3 regions of the Flavonifractor sp. genome follow, and region 1 is predicted to be linked to each of the others. Evidence: riboswitches for the same ligand, from Rfam matches in the RefSeq annotation. Region 1 holds a riboswitch; each other region holds the start of a gene.
What was found. A riboswitch is a leader RNA that binds a small molecule or an ion and turns the genes downstream of it on or off. The one in region 1 is predicted to bind cobalamin.

Region 2: linked by a shared signal. The riboswitch ahead of QZ378_RS09465 (energy-coupling factor ABC transporter permease) and the one ahead of QZ378_RS05145 (ABC transporter substrate-binding protein) in region 1 are both predicted to bind cobalamin.
Region 3: linked by a shared signal. The riboswitch ahead of cbiD (cobalt-precorrin-5B (C(1))-methyltransferase CbiD) and the one ahead of QZ378_RS05145 (ABC transporter substrate-binding protein) in region 1 are both predicted to bind cobalamin.

What each region holds. Positions count from the first base shown of each region.
Region 1 covers NZ_JAHZDL010000024.1:21,204-25,953, forward strand. Annotated here, with positions in the region: gene QZ378_RS05135 (hypothetical protein) at 1-1,132, shown strand, start outside; gene QZ378_RS05140 (MerR family transcriptional regulator) at 1,268-1,705, opposite strand; cobalamin riboswitch at 2,136-2,330, shown strand; gene QZ378_RS05145 (ABC transporter substrate-binding protein) at 2,463-3,500, shown strand; gene QZ378_RS05150 (iron ABC transporter permease) at 3,507-4,574, shown strand; gene QZ378_RS05155 (ABC transporter ATP-binding protein) at 4,574-4,750, shown strand, end outside.
Region 2 covers NZ_JAHZDL010000068.1:6,436-11,185, forward strand. Annotated here, with positions in the region: gene QZ378_RS09450 (ATP-binding cassette domain-containing protein) at 1-741, opposite strand, end outside; gene cbiQ (cobalt ECF transporter T component CbiQ) at 738-1,517, opposite strand; gene QZ378_RS09460 (energy-coupling factor ABC transporter substrate-binding protein) at 1,517-1,807, opposite strand; partial or broken gene QZ378_RS09465 (energy-coupling factor ABC transporter permease) at 1,821-2,539, opposite strand; cobalamin riboswitch at 2,572-2,752, opposite strand; gene QZ378_RS09470 (sirohydrochlorin cobaltochelatase) at 2,730-3,527, opposite strand; gene QZ378_RS09475 (precorrin-8X methylmutase) at 3,607-4,254, opposite strand; gene QZ378_RS09480 (cobyric acid synthase) at 4,258-4,750, opposite strand, start outside.
Region 3 covers NZ_JAHZDL010000087.1:3,770-8,519, reverse strand. Annotated here, with positions in the region: gene QZ378_RS10660 (cobalamin biosynthesis protein) at 1-298, opposite strand, end outside; gene cobM (precorrin-4 C(11)-methyltransferase) at 295-1,050, opposite strand; gene cbiD (cobalt-precorrin-5B (C(1))-methyltransferase CbiD) at 1,099-2,262, opposite strand; cobalamin riboswitch at 2,375-2,561, opposite strand; gene QZ378_RS10645 (hypothetical protein) at 2,605-3,009, opposite strand; gene QZ378_RS10640 (TetR/AcrR family transcriptional regulator) at 3,072-3,629, opposite strand; gene metK (methionine adenosyltransferase) at 3,759-4,750, opposite strand, start outside.

The sequences.
Region 1 (4,750 bases):
CCTGTGGCGGGGGATCCGGGCGGTGCGCCGGTGTGCCGGGCAGGAGGACAGGGCCGGGGCGGCGGCGGCCCTGCTGGCGTTCCAGTGCGCCCTGGTGGCCCTGGGCCTGCTGGGCGGGGGGAATCTCCAGCTCCAGGGGCTGTTCTTCGTGGCGGTTTTTCTGGGGCTCTACATCTGCATCATGCGCAGCCTGGCGAAGCTGCCCGCCCTGCTGGACGGGGCGGGCTACGTGGTGCGGGCCGCCGGGGCGCGCCTGTCCGAGCGGGTCGTGTGGATCGCCTGGGCGGTTCTCCTGACGGCGGGCATCCTGCTGGCGGGGACGGTGTTCTGCCGCTACCCCATGGAGTGGAGCCCGGTGGAGGCCGGAGAACAGCGGGAGCTGGAGGAGATCCGGGACAGCTTGCTGGCGCTGGGGATGCCGGAGCAGGTGGCGGAGGATCTGGCGCCCGGGGATCTGGCCCTGCTGGAGGGGGCCCTCAGCGTGACCGTCGAGGTACGCGAGGAGCCCTTCAACGACGGGCGGGAGGAGCGCAGCGTCTCAGGGAGAACCATCCACGTCCAAACCGTCTACGACGTGCGGGAGCTGCGCCTGAGCGACATCGCCGTGGAGCTGCCGGGCGGGCGCTGGCGCATCATCCACCACTTCCTCTGGCAGGCGGAGCCCGGGCTGCGGACCACCGAGTGCATCAGCCTGTGGCCCACCACCCGGGACGGCTTCGACGGCTGGCGGCAGGAGGGGGAGGTGACCGGCCGGCTGCTCTTCGACTGGCAGGGAACCACCTATGAAGGGGACTACTACAGCATCTCCACGGAGCCGTACACCACCAACTCTTTCTTCTGGGGGGAGAGCCAGAGCACCGACCCCACCGCCGTCTTCTCCCTGCCGCGGCGGGGGGAGCGCTGCCGGGGCTATCTGACCTACGGCGTGGAGACGGTGGAGGAGGGGTGGCTCCTGGACTCCTGGAGCAACTACACCCACCAGGTCAAATGGCTGAACTACCCCGCCATGACCGCCCAGGAGTACGACAGATCCGGGATCTGGAACGGCTTCGGCGCCTTCCACACCGCCCAGACCGCCATCCAGTTCTACCCGGCATCCGAGACGGAGAAGGGGAGCTATCAGACTCGGTGACCGGAAGACGGCCGCCAATCGGACAGCAGGGGCACTCCCGCTGCTGCGGGAGTGCCCCTGCTGGAGTCTCTGCAATTCATCCAATGACAGACGGCGCTGTGTGCGGGCGCGCCCAGCCGCCCAGCCCTTCCGGGCTCACGACCGCGCATCGTCATAGAGCTTCTGAATCTCCGCCGGCAGGTGATCCGGCATCATCCGGGTGACCCGCTCCTCGCTGCCGTCCTGAAGGGCCTGCTCATAATACCAGCATTTGAAGCGGATCATGGACAGGGTCTTTTCCATTTGGCGCAGCTGCTGCTCCACCACCCGGCGCTGGCGCTCAAACAGCTCCCTGCGCTTTCCATAGGTTCCGCTGCCCTCGCAGCACCACTGCATGAACTGCCGGATGTCCTTGATCTCCAGCCCGGATTTTTTCAGGCAGTCGATGACCCGCAGGGCCTCCAGCTCCGCGTCGCCGAAGCGTCGGATGCCGGATGCCCGTTCCAGCCCGGGGAAGAGCCCCTCCTTGTCGTAATACCGAAGGGTGGAGACGGGGATATGAAACATCTCAGAGACCTGTCCGATTGTATACATCTTTTAAGCTCCTGAAAAAGTCTTGACCTGAAGTCAGATTTAGATCTTGTGAACCATTCTATCAGAGAACCGGCGGTCTGTCAAACCGGCGTTGCGGAGCGCCTTCTCTCAGAATGAAATCGAGCGGGGAAGCGCGAGGTTAAAGCCGGCAGAACCTTCTCCCGCCCAAGCATGGGACAGCAGATGCTGGTGATAAAGGGGAGAATCCTGCTCCCAGGATGGCGACGGCAGCCGACTCCCAACTGACCTTGTCTATCTGGCCGCAGGACATCTTCGACCGGCCAAAGGTGGAATCCTGCCTGATGAGATTTTTCCGCGCCCCGGTGGAGGAGCAAATGCCCGAGACGGTAGGCACAGCCAGTGGGGAGCCATATGCCGTCCCACCCCATCTCTTGACAAGTGCAGGCGGATGGATTAGAATGAAGCCACAATCAATCAGAACCCACCAAGTGCCCAGCTTCCGCTGGGGTAATAGGGAATCGGGTGCAAATCCCGAGCGATCCGGTCACTGTGAACGGGGAGTGAGCCGCAGCAATGCCATTGCCCCGCCGTCAAGGCGGGGTGAGAAGGCGCGGTAAGCGCAGATCCGTGAGCCAGGAAACCTGCTTGGAACGGGTGGATAGGTATCTTCCGCAGAAAGAGACCTGTCCAGCGTTGTCGTATCCAGACAGCCCTGGAAGTCCGCTTTCTCCGGAAAGCGGACTTTTTGTTTTGCTTTCCGGGCGGTGAGATCATATTTTCAGAAGGAGGATTTCCCATGAAACGCAGTATGTTATCCCTTGCGCTGGCCCTGATTCTCTCCCTGGCCGCCTGCTCCGGCGGGACCCCGTCGGAGACCCAGATCCCCGCCGCGGAGACCACCCCCGCCCAGGCGGAAGAGACCACCGGCTCCGACAGCCACTACCTGGTGACCATCACCAGCTACGACTACGCCGGCAACCCGGTGGAGTACACCTATGAGAAGGCCCCGGAGCGGGTACTCTGTGTCTACCAGGGCTGCATCGAGACCATGATCGCCCTGGGGCTGGAGGACCACGTGCTGGCCTCCTACGGCCTGGACAACGAGGTCAAGGACGAGTGGAAGGACGGCTTCGCACAGATGAACTATGACGAGACCGTCTTTGCTCCCGACAAGGAGACCGTCACCCTGCTGGAGCCCGACATGATCTTCTCCTGGGGCTCCTACTTCAGCGACGAGAAGCTGGGCGACGTGTACGAGTGGAACGACAAGGGCGTGGGCACCTACATCAACTCCAACACCGCCCGGGGCGGCTCCCGCACCCTGGAGAATGAGTACACCGACATTCTCAACATCGGCAGGATCTTCGACGTGGAGGAGAAGGCCCAGGCCCTGGTGGACGAGATGCAGGCCCAGGTGGCCCACACCCTGGCCGCCGCCGAGGGCCACGACCCCGTCCGTGTGGCGGTGGTGGAGCCCATCAGCGGCACCATCACCAACTACGGCGCCGACACCCTGGCCGGCGACATGGTCACCGCCCTGGGGGGCGAGCTGGCTAAGCCCGAGGGCAGCGACATGGGCAAGGAGGATCTGGTGGCCTGTGATCCCGACGTGATCTTCGTGGTCTACATGGCCTACTCCGGCGACGATCCCGAGAGCGTCATGACCCAGCAGCTCTCCCTGATCCAGGACGACCCAGCCTTTGCCAGTCTCTCCGCAGTCCAGAGCGGAAACATCCACCTGATCATGCTGGGGGACATGTACGCCAGCGGCCCCCGCACCATCGACGGGCTGCGGACGCTGGCCCAGGGCATGTACCCAGATCTGGAGCTGTAAGCCGCCATGAGAAAGAACGCCCTGTCCGGCCGCGGGCCGGCCTATCTGGCGGTGTGCCTGGTTCTGCTGGCCCTGCTGGTCCTGTCGGTGCTGGCGGCGGTGAGCTTCGGCACCATGACCATCCCCATTGGGGATGTGTACCGGGTCATTCTCCATGAGCTCTTCGGCCTGGGCGATCCGGCGGTGTGGGGCAGCGGCGGCGTCCACGACGTGGTGTGGCTCATCCGCCTGCCCCGGCTGATCCTGGCCATCGGGGTGGGCATGGGCCTGTCGGTGTGCGGCGTGGTCATGCAGGCCATCGTCAAAAATCCCCTGGCCGACCCCTATGTGCTGGGCGTGTCCTCCGGAGCCTACCTGGGGGCCACCCTGGCCATGCTGCTGGGCCTGGGCACCATCCTGGGCGGGAGCGCCATGGGCGTGCTGGGCTGCGCCGGGGCCTTCCTGGTGTCGCTGGCGGTGGTGGGGCTGGCCAACCTGGGCGGCCGGGCCAACGCAGTGAAGCTGCTGCTGGCCGGTTCCGCCCTGAGCGCCGTGTGCTCCGGCTTCTCCAACCTGTTTATCTTCATCCTCAACGACGACCACGCCGCCTCCGCCGTGGTGCAGTGGTCCATGGGAAGCCTGGCCGGGGCCGACTGGCAGAGCAACGGGGTGATCCTCCCCGTGGTGCTGGCGGGCACCCTCTTTTTCTGGACCCAGTACCGCAATCTGAACCTGATGCTGCTGGGGGACGAGTCGGCGGTCACCCTGGGCACCGATCTGCACCGCTGGCGGCTGGTCTACCTGCTGGTGTCCGCCCTGCTGGTGGGGTTCGTGGTGTACAAGGCGGGGCTGATCGGCTTCGTGGGCCTGCTCATCCCCCACGTGGTGCGGATGGTGTTCGGCACCGACCACAAAAAGCTGCTCCCCCTGTCCGCCCTGCTGGGGGCCATCTTCCTGATCTGGGCCGATGTGCTCTGCCGGGTGGTGCTGCCGGGCAACGAGCTGCCCATCGGCGTCCTCACCTCCCTGGTGGGCGCGCCGGTGTTCGTCTACCTGATGGCCCGGAAGAAATACGGCTTTGGAGGTGGGGACTGATGGACATCCGCGTGGAGGCGCTCCAGGCCGTGCTGGGGGGAACCCAGATTCTCCGGGACGTGGAGCTCCAGGTGGGTCAGCGGGAGCTGGTGGGGGTCATCGGCCCCAACGGCAGCGGCAAGAGCACCCTGCTCAAGTGCATCTACCGGGTGCTCAAGCCCACGGGCGGGGCGGTC
Region 2 (4,750 bases), on a different contig from region 1:
ATGGGCGATGCGGGGCAGGCGCAGGTGGTTTTCCCGCAGCAGCCCGGGCTGTCGGAACAGCTCCTCCGGCGTGCCGGCGGCCAGCACCCGCCCGCCTCCCAGCAGGTAGGCGTCGTCGCAGCACAGAGGCACCAGATCCATGTCGTGGGTGGCCAGCAGGATAGCCATGTTCAGCCCGTCCCGCAGCTGCTCCAGCAGCGCCAGCAGGCCGCTGACCCCCTGGGGATCCAGCCCGGCGGTGGGCTCGTCCAGGATGAGCACCTCCGGCTCCATCACCAGCACCCCGGCGATGGCCGCCCGCTTCTTCTGGCCGAAGGAGAGGGCGTGGGTGGGCTTGTCCCGCAGGTGGGCCACCCCGGTGCGCTCCATGGCCGCCTCCACCCGGCGGCGGACCTCCGCCTCGGGCAGGCCCAGGTTCACCGCCCCGAAGGAGATGTCCCGGTACACGTCGGCGGAGAAGAGCTGGTCGTCGGGATCCTGGAACACGATGCCCACCCGGCGGCGCAGCTCCGCCAGGCCCTTTCGATCCCGGCGCACCGGCGCGCCGTCCAGAAGCACCTCCCCGCTCTGGGGGGTGAGCACCCCGTTCAGGTTGAGGAACAGGGTGGACTTCCCCGCCCCGTTGGCCCCCAGAATGCCGGTGATCCGCCCCCGCTCCGCCTTCAGACTCACATGGTCCAGGGCGGCGGTGCCGTCCTCGTAGGTGTAGCACAGCTCTCTCGTCTCGATGGCTGGATTCATCCCAGCACCCCCCTCTCCGCAAACAGGACTGCCAGCTGCCCAGCCGCCACCGCCAGAGCCAGGGGGTAGAGCCCCCGGCCCGGCGCATAGTCCCCCGGCAGGGTGGTGAGGCTGCCGGCATAGCCCCGGGACTCCAGGGCGGCGTAGATCCGGTCGGCCCGCCGCCAGGCCCGCAGGAACACCAGGGAGGCCATGGTTCCCAGGGAGGACAGGGAGCGGCGCAGCCCCTGGTAGCCCAGGCGGGAGGCCTGGGCGGTGCGGATGCTCCCCGCCGTCTCGGAGAGCACGAAGATAAAGCGGTAGATGAGCTCCATCAGCTCCACCAGCAGGCGGGGCACGTGGAGCCGCCCCAGGCACATGGTCAGGTCGGTGACCGGGGTGTTGAGGGCCAGGAAGTACATGGCTCCCACCGCCCCCAGGGCGCGGAAAAACAGGGCCGCGGCGGCGGCCAGGGCGGCCCCGTCAAAGCCCCACAGCCGCCCTCCCACCGGAAGGGCGGCCAGAACCGGCGTTCCCGCGGGGTAGCTGCGCACCAGCATGGTGGCGCAGCCCACCGCCAGGAAAGCCATGGGGATCTTGAGAAAATGGAGGTATACCCTGGGGGGCAGGCCCCCCAAAACGGTGATCAGCACGCCCATGGCCGCCGCCGTGGCCAGGCCCACCACCCCGCTGCCGCAGCACAGGCATACCACCAGCGCCGTCAGGGAGAGGATCAGCTTGGGCAGCGGATCCACCCGCCGCAGGCGGGACTGATAGGCCCAGCGGTCGGTACCCATCAGCTCTCGTCCTTCCCGCCGGGCTTTTTGGTGATGCGGCCCAGGACAAAGCCCACGATCCCCGCGCCCACGGCGGCCTGGAGGGCGAAGAGCAGGGACTCCACCTCGCCGCTGGCGGGCTCCAGGATGGGCTCAAACCAGGGCTGGTAGCCGGGATTCAGCTCCTGAACCACCTCCTCGGCCTGTCCGTCGGCGCCGCCGAACTCGGCGTTGGGCAGCAGCCACAGGGGCAGGGCGGCAATGATCACCACCAGGGCGATCAGAATCAGATTTTTCTGCCAGACCTTCATCGCTTCTCCCTCCTTACAGCACGCACAGCGTTTCCAGCTCGGTCTTGCTGTACTTCTCCAGCACGTTGAACACCACCACGGTGAGCAGTCCCTCGGCGATGGCCAGTGGGATCTGGGTGACGGCGAACACCATCAGGTACCGTGCCATGCCCCCGTCGATCACCCCCAGCTGGAAGGAGGTCACCACATAGGTGAACAGATCCCCCAGGGCGGCGGCGGCGAACACCGCCACGGGCGCCGGGGCCTTGGCCTTCCGCAGCAGCTTGTACACCAGCCAGGACACGATGGGCCCGGCGATGGCCATGGAGAAGGTGTTGGCCCCCAGGGTGGTCAGGCCGCCGTGGGCCAGCAGCAGGGCCTGGAACAGCAGGACGATCAGCCCCAGCACCGCCATGGTCATGGGCCCGAACAGGATGGCTCCCAGGCCCACGCCGGTGGGGTGGGAGCAGGAACCGGTAAAAGAGGGCAGCTTCAGGGCGGAGAGCACAAAGGCGAAGGCCCGCACATGGCCAGGAGGATCTTGGCCCGGGGCGCCATCTCCACCTTCTTTTTGATGGACAGGAAGCCCGCCGCCACAAAGGGCACGCACACGGCCCCCCAAACCACGCACCAACCAGCGGGCAGATAGCCCTCGGCAATGTGCATGGCGGAGGCGCTCATGGGCAGCAGGCCCAGCAGCCCGATCATCAGGGCCGCGGTGCGCAGCAGGCGGTGGTTGCGTTGTGTTGTCATGATCTTCATCCTTTCCTATACCTCGTAGGCTGATGGTGTGGTATGCTCCGGCAAGGTCTTCCGGCTCGAGCCTCTCTGCCGCCGCGCACCTTCCCAGGTCTCCCCAGTGGCATTTGCCCGGCGGCTCCTCTCTCACGGCAGCGGGACTGCGCGGGACTTGCACCCGACTTCCCTTTTCCGGAGCACTATGTCAACAGGCCTCCGCCTGGAGTTTTTCCGCCGCTTCGGCGTGGGCGGCGAACAGGGCCCGCACGCCGGGGTTCTCCCCCAAACCCCGCAGGACGCAGGACACCTGATAGCCCTCCGCCTCCAGCATGGACTTCCAGGAGTCGGGCTCGTCCCCGGCCAGATCGTTCTTGGCGTGGTCGCCGGCCACCACCATCAGGGGCCGCAGCTCCACCCGGCGCACTGCGTGCCGCTCCTTCAGCCGCCGCAGGGCCTCGTCAAAGCCGGGGTAGCCCTCCACCGTGCCGATGACGATGTCCCGCCGGCCCAGGTCGTGGAGCAGGTACTCCAGCTGGGTGTAGGCGGCGTTGGCGTAGTGCCCCGTGCCGTGGCCCATGTAGAGCACGGCGGCGTCCTCCGACGGGGCGGGCAGGTCGGAGAGCAGGGCGTCGGCCAGCGCCCGGTAGTCCGCCTCTGCCGTCAGCAGGGGCTTTCCGAAGGACAGCCGGGCAAACCGCCCGGCAAAGGGGGCGGCCTGGGCCATCAGCTTGTCGTACTCGTCGCCGTTGAGGATGTGGGTGGGCTGCACCACCACATCGTGGTACCCCTCGACCGCCAGGCGCTCCAGGGCCTGGGGCACGTCGTCGATGTGGGTGCCCTCCTTCTCCAGCTTGCGCAGGATCATCCCGCTGGTGAAGGCCCGGCGGAGGGTTCGCTCCGGGAAGGCGGCGGCCAGCTCCGCCTCGATGGCGGCGATGGTCTTTTCCAGGGTGTCAAAATGGCTGGTGCCGAAGGACACCGCCAGGATGGCTTGTCTGTCCATGGTTGTTCCTCCTGTGGGGACGAAATGTGCAGAATCGGGCGCAGATCGATGCCTTTGCAGGGGCGGCCTGTGGCCGCCCCTACTCCCGCGCGTTGTTGCTGGCCTGATAGAGCAGGGCGTTGCAGATGGCGGCGGCCACATTGGAGCCGCCCTTGCGGCCCCGGGCCACAATGTGGGGCACGTCCATGGTGAGCAGCAGCTCCTTGCTCTCCACCACGTTGACAAACCCCACCGGCACGCCGATGACCAGGGCGGGCTTCATCTTCCCCTCGTCCATGAGCTGGCAGGCCCGCACCAGGGCGGTGGGGGCGTTGCCGATGGCCAGCACCAGGGGGCCGTCCAGGGCGGCGGCCCGCTCCATGGACACGGTGGCCCGGGTCTCTCCCCGCTCCCTGGCCTCGGCGGCCACGTCCGGGTCGGACATGAAGCACATGGCCCTTCCGCCGAACTTCTCCAGCACCCGCTTATTCACGCCGGAGAAGGCCATCTGGGTGTCGGTGACGATGGTGCAGCCGGCCTTCATGGCGGCGATCCCCTTTTCCACCGCGCCGGGGGAGAACACCAGATTGTCGGCATACTCAAAGTCCGCCGTGGTGTGGATCACCCGCTTGACCACCGGCAGCTGGTCTGCCGGGAACACACGCTCGCCCAGCTCCTGGGCGATGAGCTCCATGCTCCGGGCCTCGATGTCCGCCGGGGCCACCCGCTGTAACTGAATTTCCTTCATGGATTATTCCTCCCCGTTGAGTATGCGGTAAATCCGCGCCATGTCCAGGCTCTCCCGCAGGCCGCCGGCCAGCTTGTCGTACTGCCCCTGGGCGTAGTCCTGCCAGTCCACCGCCGCCGCGCCGGGCTCCAGCCCCTTGGCCCTCAGCAGGGCGTTGACCAGGGCCTCCGCCACCCCGGCCTTGTCAAAGATGCCGTGGACGTAGCAGCCCCACACATTGCCGGAACTCAGGCCGTCGGTGTGGCGCTCCCCGGTCTGGGTGGTGAAGTCCACCAGGGGAGCGGCGGCGCTCTCGGTGCGGCCCATGTGGATCTCGTAGCCCTCGAAGGGGACGCCCGCCATGGCGCTGAAGATGCCCTCCGGGGCCCGGAAGGCGCCGGTCACCCGGGTGCGGGTCTTTTCCCCCTGGAACACCGTGTGGGCGGGGAGCAGGCCCAGGCCGGCCAGCGTGCCGCCCCCCTCCACCCCGTCGGGGTCGGAGACGGTCTGTCCCAGC
Region 3 (4,750 bases), on a different contig from region 1:
ACAGCAGGGGGACGGCAAACCGCCCCGCCTCGTCCACGCTGACTACGGCGGGGTCGGTGAATTTATCCTTGACATGGGGGGCGATGGCCCGCACGGCGATGCCCGCCGCCCCCACGAAGATCAGCCCCTCGGCCTCCCCCCACTGTGCCGCCGTCCAGGCGTCCAGGGAGGGAACCGGCTCCGCCCCCACGTCCGCGGCAAAGCGGGCGGGGGCGGACAGGGTGCCGCCCAGGGCGGCCGCCAGGGTTTTCCCCAGGGCCGCGCCTCTGCGGGTAAAGGCGATCACCGCCACGGTCATCGGCTGGCCTCCCGAAACTCGTGGGTGAAGGCGGGGTCGTAGAGCTTGGAGCGCTCGTAATCATCCCCCAGGAAATGCCCGATGGTAATCAGCGCCGTCTTGGTGATCCTGTTCTCCCTGGCGGTCTTTGCCAGGGTGGACACGGTGCAGCGGAACACCTTCTCCTCCGGCCAGGTGGCCTTGTAGACGATGGCCGCCGGGGTGTCGGGAGAATAGCCCCCCGCCGTCAGCTCCTCCTCCACCTGCTCCAGCAGGCCGGTGGACAGGAACAGCACCATGGTGCAGCCGTGGGAGGCCAGCTTGCGCAGCCCCTCCCCCTCGGGCACCGGCGTCCGCCCCGCCATGCGGGTGATGATCACGGACTGTGATACCTCCGGCAGGGTATACTCGGCGTTGAGGGCCGCCGCCGCCCCGGAGAAGGAGGACACGCCGGGGGTCACGTCGTAGGCGATGCCCAGCTTGTCCAGCTCGTCCATCTGCTCCCGGATGGCCCCGTAGAGGGAGGGGTCGCCGGTGTGGAGGCGGACGGTGACGCCGCCCTTCTCCTCGGTGGCCTTCATCACTTCGATGACCTGCTCCAGGGTCATGGAGGCGCTGTTATAGACCTGGCAGCCCTCCTTCTTGTAGTCCAGCAGGGCGGGGTTCACCAGGGATCCGGCGTAGATGATCACGTCGGCCTCCCCCAGCAGTCTGGCACCCCGCACCGTGATCAGATCCGCCCCGCCGGGGCCCGCGCCGATAAAATGTACCATAATATAAACCTCCTGAGCGCGTAGACAAGTTGTGTGTAGGGGCGGATATCATCCGCCCGCCGTTTCGCCATCCGGGGCTGCCCGGTGGAGGGCCAGCAGCCGCTCCGCCCCCGGGGTCTTTCCCAAAATGCCGTACTGGTTGGAGAAGAAGAAGGCCTCGATGGTCAGCCCCTCCCCCGCCCGGCGCTTCAACTGTCCGTCCAGGGCCTCCCCGATGGAGGCCATCACCGGCCCCAGCAGGCCGGCCTGTTTCAGCAGCTCCACCCCCGCGTCGGTGGTGGGGCTGTCAAAGAGGGCACGCAGCAGTGCTCCGTCCGCCCCGGCCAGGGCGGCGTGGGCGGTGAGCGTCTCCCGCCGGGCGTCGGCGGTCTTGGAGTGGGTGTTCATGCACCCGGCCGCCGCCTTGATCAGCTTGCCCAGGTGCCCCACCACCAGCACGGAGCGGAACCCCGCCCCGGCGGCGTGGTCGATGGCCGCCCCCAGGTAGTTGCTGCACATGCACCAGCGGTCCAGGTTCAGGCCCAGCACCTCTCTGGCAAAGCTCTCCCCGTAGTTGCCGGGGGTGAGGAGCAGATCCTCCGTCCCCGCCGCCCGCCGCTGGTCCATCTCCAGGTAGAGGGAGTCGAGCAGGGCCGCCTCGCTCATGGGCTTCACAATCCCGCTGGTGCCCAGGATGGAGATGCCCCCCACGATGCCCAGCCGGGGGTTGAAGGTGCGCTTTGCCAGGGCCTCCCCCTCCGGCACGGAGATCACCGCCCGCAGGCCGCCGGTGTACCCGGCCTTGGCCATAACAGCCTCCATCTGCTCCCCGATCATCCGCCGGGGGGTGGAGTTGATGGCCGCCGCCCCCACCGGCTGATCCAGGCCGGGCAGGGTCACCCGGCCCACCCCTTCGCCGCCGTCGATGACAATGCCGGGGGTGTCCGTCCGCTCCACCCGGGCGAAGATCAGCGCCCCGTCGGTGACGTCCGGGTCGTCGCCGCCGTCCTTGCGCACCGCGCAGGCGGCCCAGCCCTCCCCGGCGGCGTGCCGGAGCAGTTCGGCCTCCACCGCCACCCCCGCCGGGGTGGCAATGCGTACGGCGGGCAGGGTTTCGCCGGTGAGCAGCCGGGCCGCGGCCCCGGCGGCGGCCGCCGCGGCGCAGGTACCGGTGGTGTAGCCGCAGCGCAGCTTCTGCCGCCCCACCGGGATATACAGCTCCAGCTTTGCCACACAGACACCTCCTGACAACAAAAAAGATCCTCCTCGGCTGACGAGGAGAATCCTTGCATCCCTTTTGCATCCCTGCTGTCGGGGTCTGCCGCACCTCTCCACCTCAGAGCTACGCCGGTTCGCACACCACAGCAGGTCTCCTGGCTTGCGTTTCCTCCTCCGGCGCGCCTTCTCGGTTCCCTGGGAACCAATGGCCTGTGCGCCTTTGTCCACGCTTACAGTAGAGGTAAGACTGCGCCGGATTTTCACCGGCTTCCCGATGCGCGGCTCCGCCGCGCACTGCGGGTGCATTGAATTCCCTGTTATTATAGCAGGATGCGGGGCAAAAGTAAAGGCGGGGTTTCAAAATTCCCTGCGGGGGGCCGCCAGCAGGAAGCGGATGCCCGCCGTCAGCAGGGAGGCGCCCAGGCCGGTGTAAAACACGGCGATAAAGCCCTCCGGCGCCAGGCCGCTGGCCCGCAGGCCGATGCCCAGCGTCATCATCAGGGCCATGATCAGGAAGGATTTCCGGTCAAAAAAGCGCCAGAACCACTGGCGCACGGCGCCGTAGCCGCGGATGCGCACCGTGTGCCGCCGCACCAGCGGGCCGAACACCCTCCCCTGAAAAAGGACGAAGACCAGCACGGAGAGGGCGATGCTCCACACTGCGGCGTGGCCGGGGTAGGCCAGCAGCCCGATGCGCAGGATGTTGACCCCCGCCGCCCCCCACACCAGTCCGGCCAGCAGGAGCAGCGTCTCTTTTTTCACCAAATCGGGTTCCCCCTTGTCTCAGATCTCATGTTCCGCGCCGCGGCGGGCGCGGGGACTCTTCAGCGGTAGAGCAGCCGCCGGAGCACCTGCTCCAGCCCGCCGCAGCTGTCCGCCCCCCGGCTCAGCTGTCCCAGCAGGCTGTCCAGCACAAAGGCGGCCAGCTGCTCCCGGGTGAAACAATCGTCAAAGGCGGCGGGCGATACGGCCCGATCCGCCTCCAGCGCCCGCAGCAGCATCCGGCGGAGCTGCCCCAGGGTCTCCTCCATGGCCTGGCGGCCGCCGGCCCGCCCCTCCGGCAGGAAGCCGGCGGCGTGTCCCCGGAAAAAGCCGGGGTACTCCCCCGCCCCGGTTCGGATGCGGTGGAACAGCCCGTGGACGCAGGAGACGAAATCCTCCGGCGGTTCCGCCTCCGGCGCGGACAGAATCTGCCCCCAGATCTCCTCCACCGTGGCGGCCATCAGCTCCGCCTTGCCGGAGAAGTAGTTGTAGACCGAGCCCACGGAGACCTCGGCCTCCTCCGCCACCGCCCGGATGCTCAGGCCGTCCAGCCCCTGCCGCCGGGCCACGGCCCGGCTGGCGGCCAGCAGGGCCTGCCGGGAGGTAACTGCCGTATTCACGCGCCTCGCCCCCATTCTGAACAAAGTTCATTTTAGCAGATCCTGCCCTTCTGTCAACCGGAAATACGCAGAAATCCCCGGCGCGGGCACTGCCCGCGCCAGGGATTTTTCCAGGCTGCCGGTTTTCTCTTACAGATAGCTCTTCAGCTTCTCCACCATGTCGGTGTGCTCCCAGGGCAGGTCGATGTCGGTGCGGCCGAAGTGGCCGTAGGCGGCGGTCTGCTCGTAGATGGGGCGGCGGAGATCCAGGTGCTCGATGATCTTGGCGGGGCGCAGGTCGAAGTTCTCATTGACGATGGCGGAGAGCTTCTCCTCGTCCAGCACGCCGGTGCCGTAGGTGTCCACCAGCACGGAGACGGGGTGGGCCACGCCGATGGCGTAGGCCAGCTCGATCTGGCACTTGCGGCACAGGCCGGCGGCCACCAGGTTCTTGGCCACGTAGCGGGCCATGTAGGCGGCGGAGCGGTCCACCTTGGTGGGATCCTTGCCGGAGAAGCAGCCGCCGCCGTGGGCCGCGGAGCCGCCGTAGGTGTCCACGATGATCTTACGGCCGGTCAGACCGGTGTCGCCCACGGGGCCGCCCACCACGAAGCGGCCGGTGGGGTTGACGTAGAACTTGGTGTCCTTGGTGATGTACTGGGCGGGGATGATGGGCTTGATGATCTCCTCCACCACGGCCTCCCGCAGATCCTTCAGGGCGATGTCGGGGTCGTGCTGGGTGGACACCACGATGGCGGGGCAGGAGAGAACCTGGCCGTCGTCGCCGTACTCCACGGTGACCTGGCTCTTGCCGTCGGGGCGCAGCCACTTGAGCTGGCCGGACTTGCGCACGTCGGCCAGGCGGCGGGACAGCTTGTGGGCCATGGAGATGGGGGCGGGCATCAGCTCGGGGGTCTCGTCGCAGGCGTAGCCGAACATCATGCCCTGGTCGCCGGCGCCGATGCGGTCGGCCTCGTCGGTGCCGCCCTGCTGGAGCTCATAGGACTCGTTGACGCCCATGGCGATGTCGGGGGACTGCTCGTCAATGGCGGTCATCACCGCGCAGGAGCGGTAGTCGAAGCCGTAGGCGGGATCGGTGTAGCCGATGCGCTCCACAGTGCGGCGGACGATGGAGGGGATGT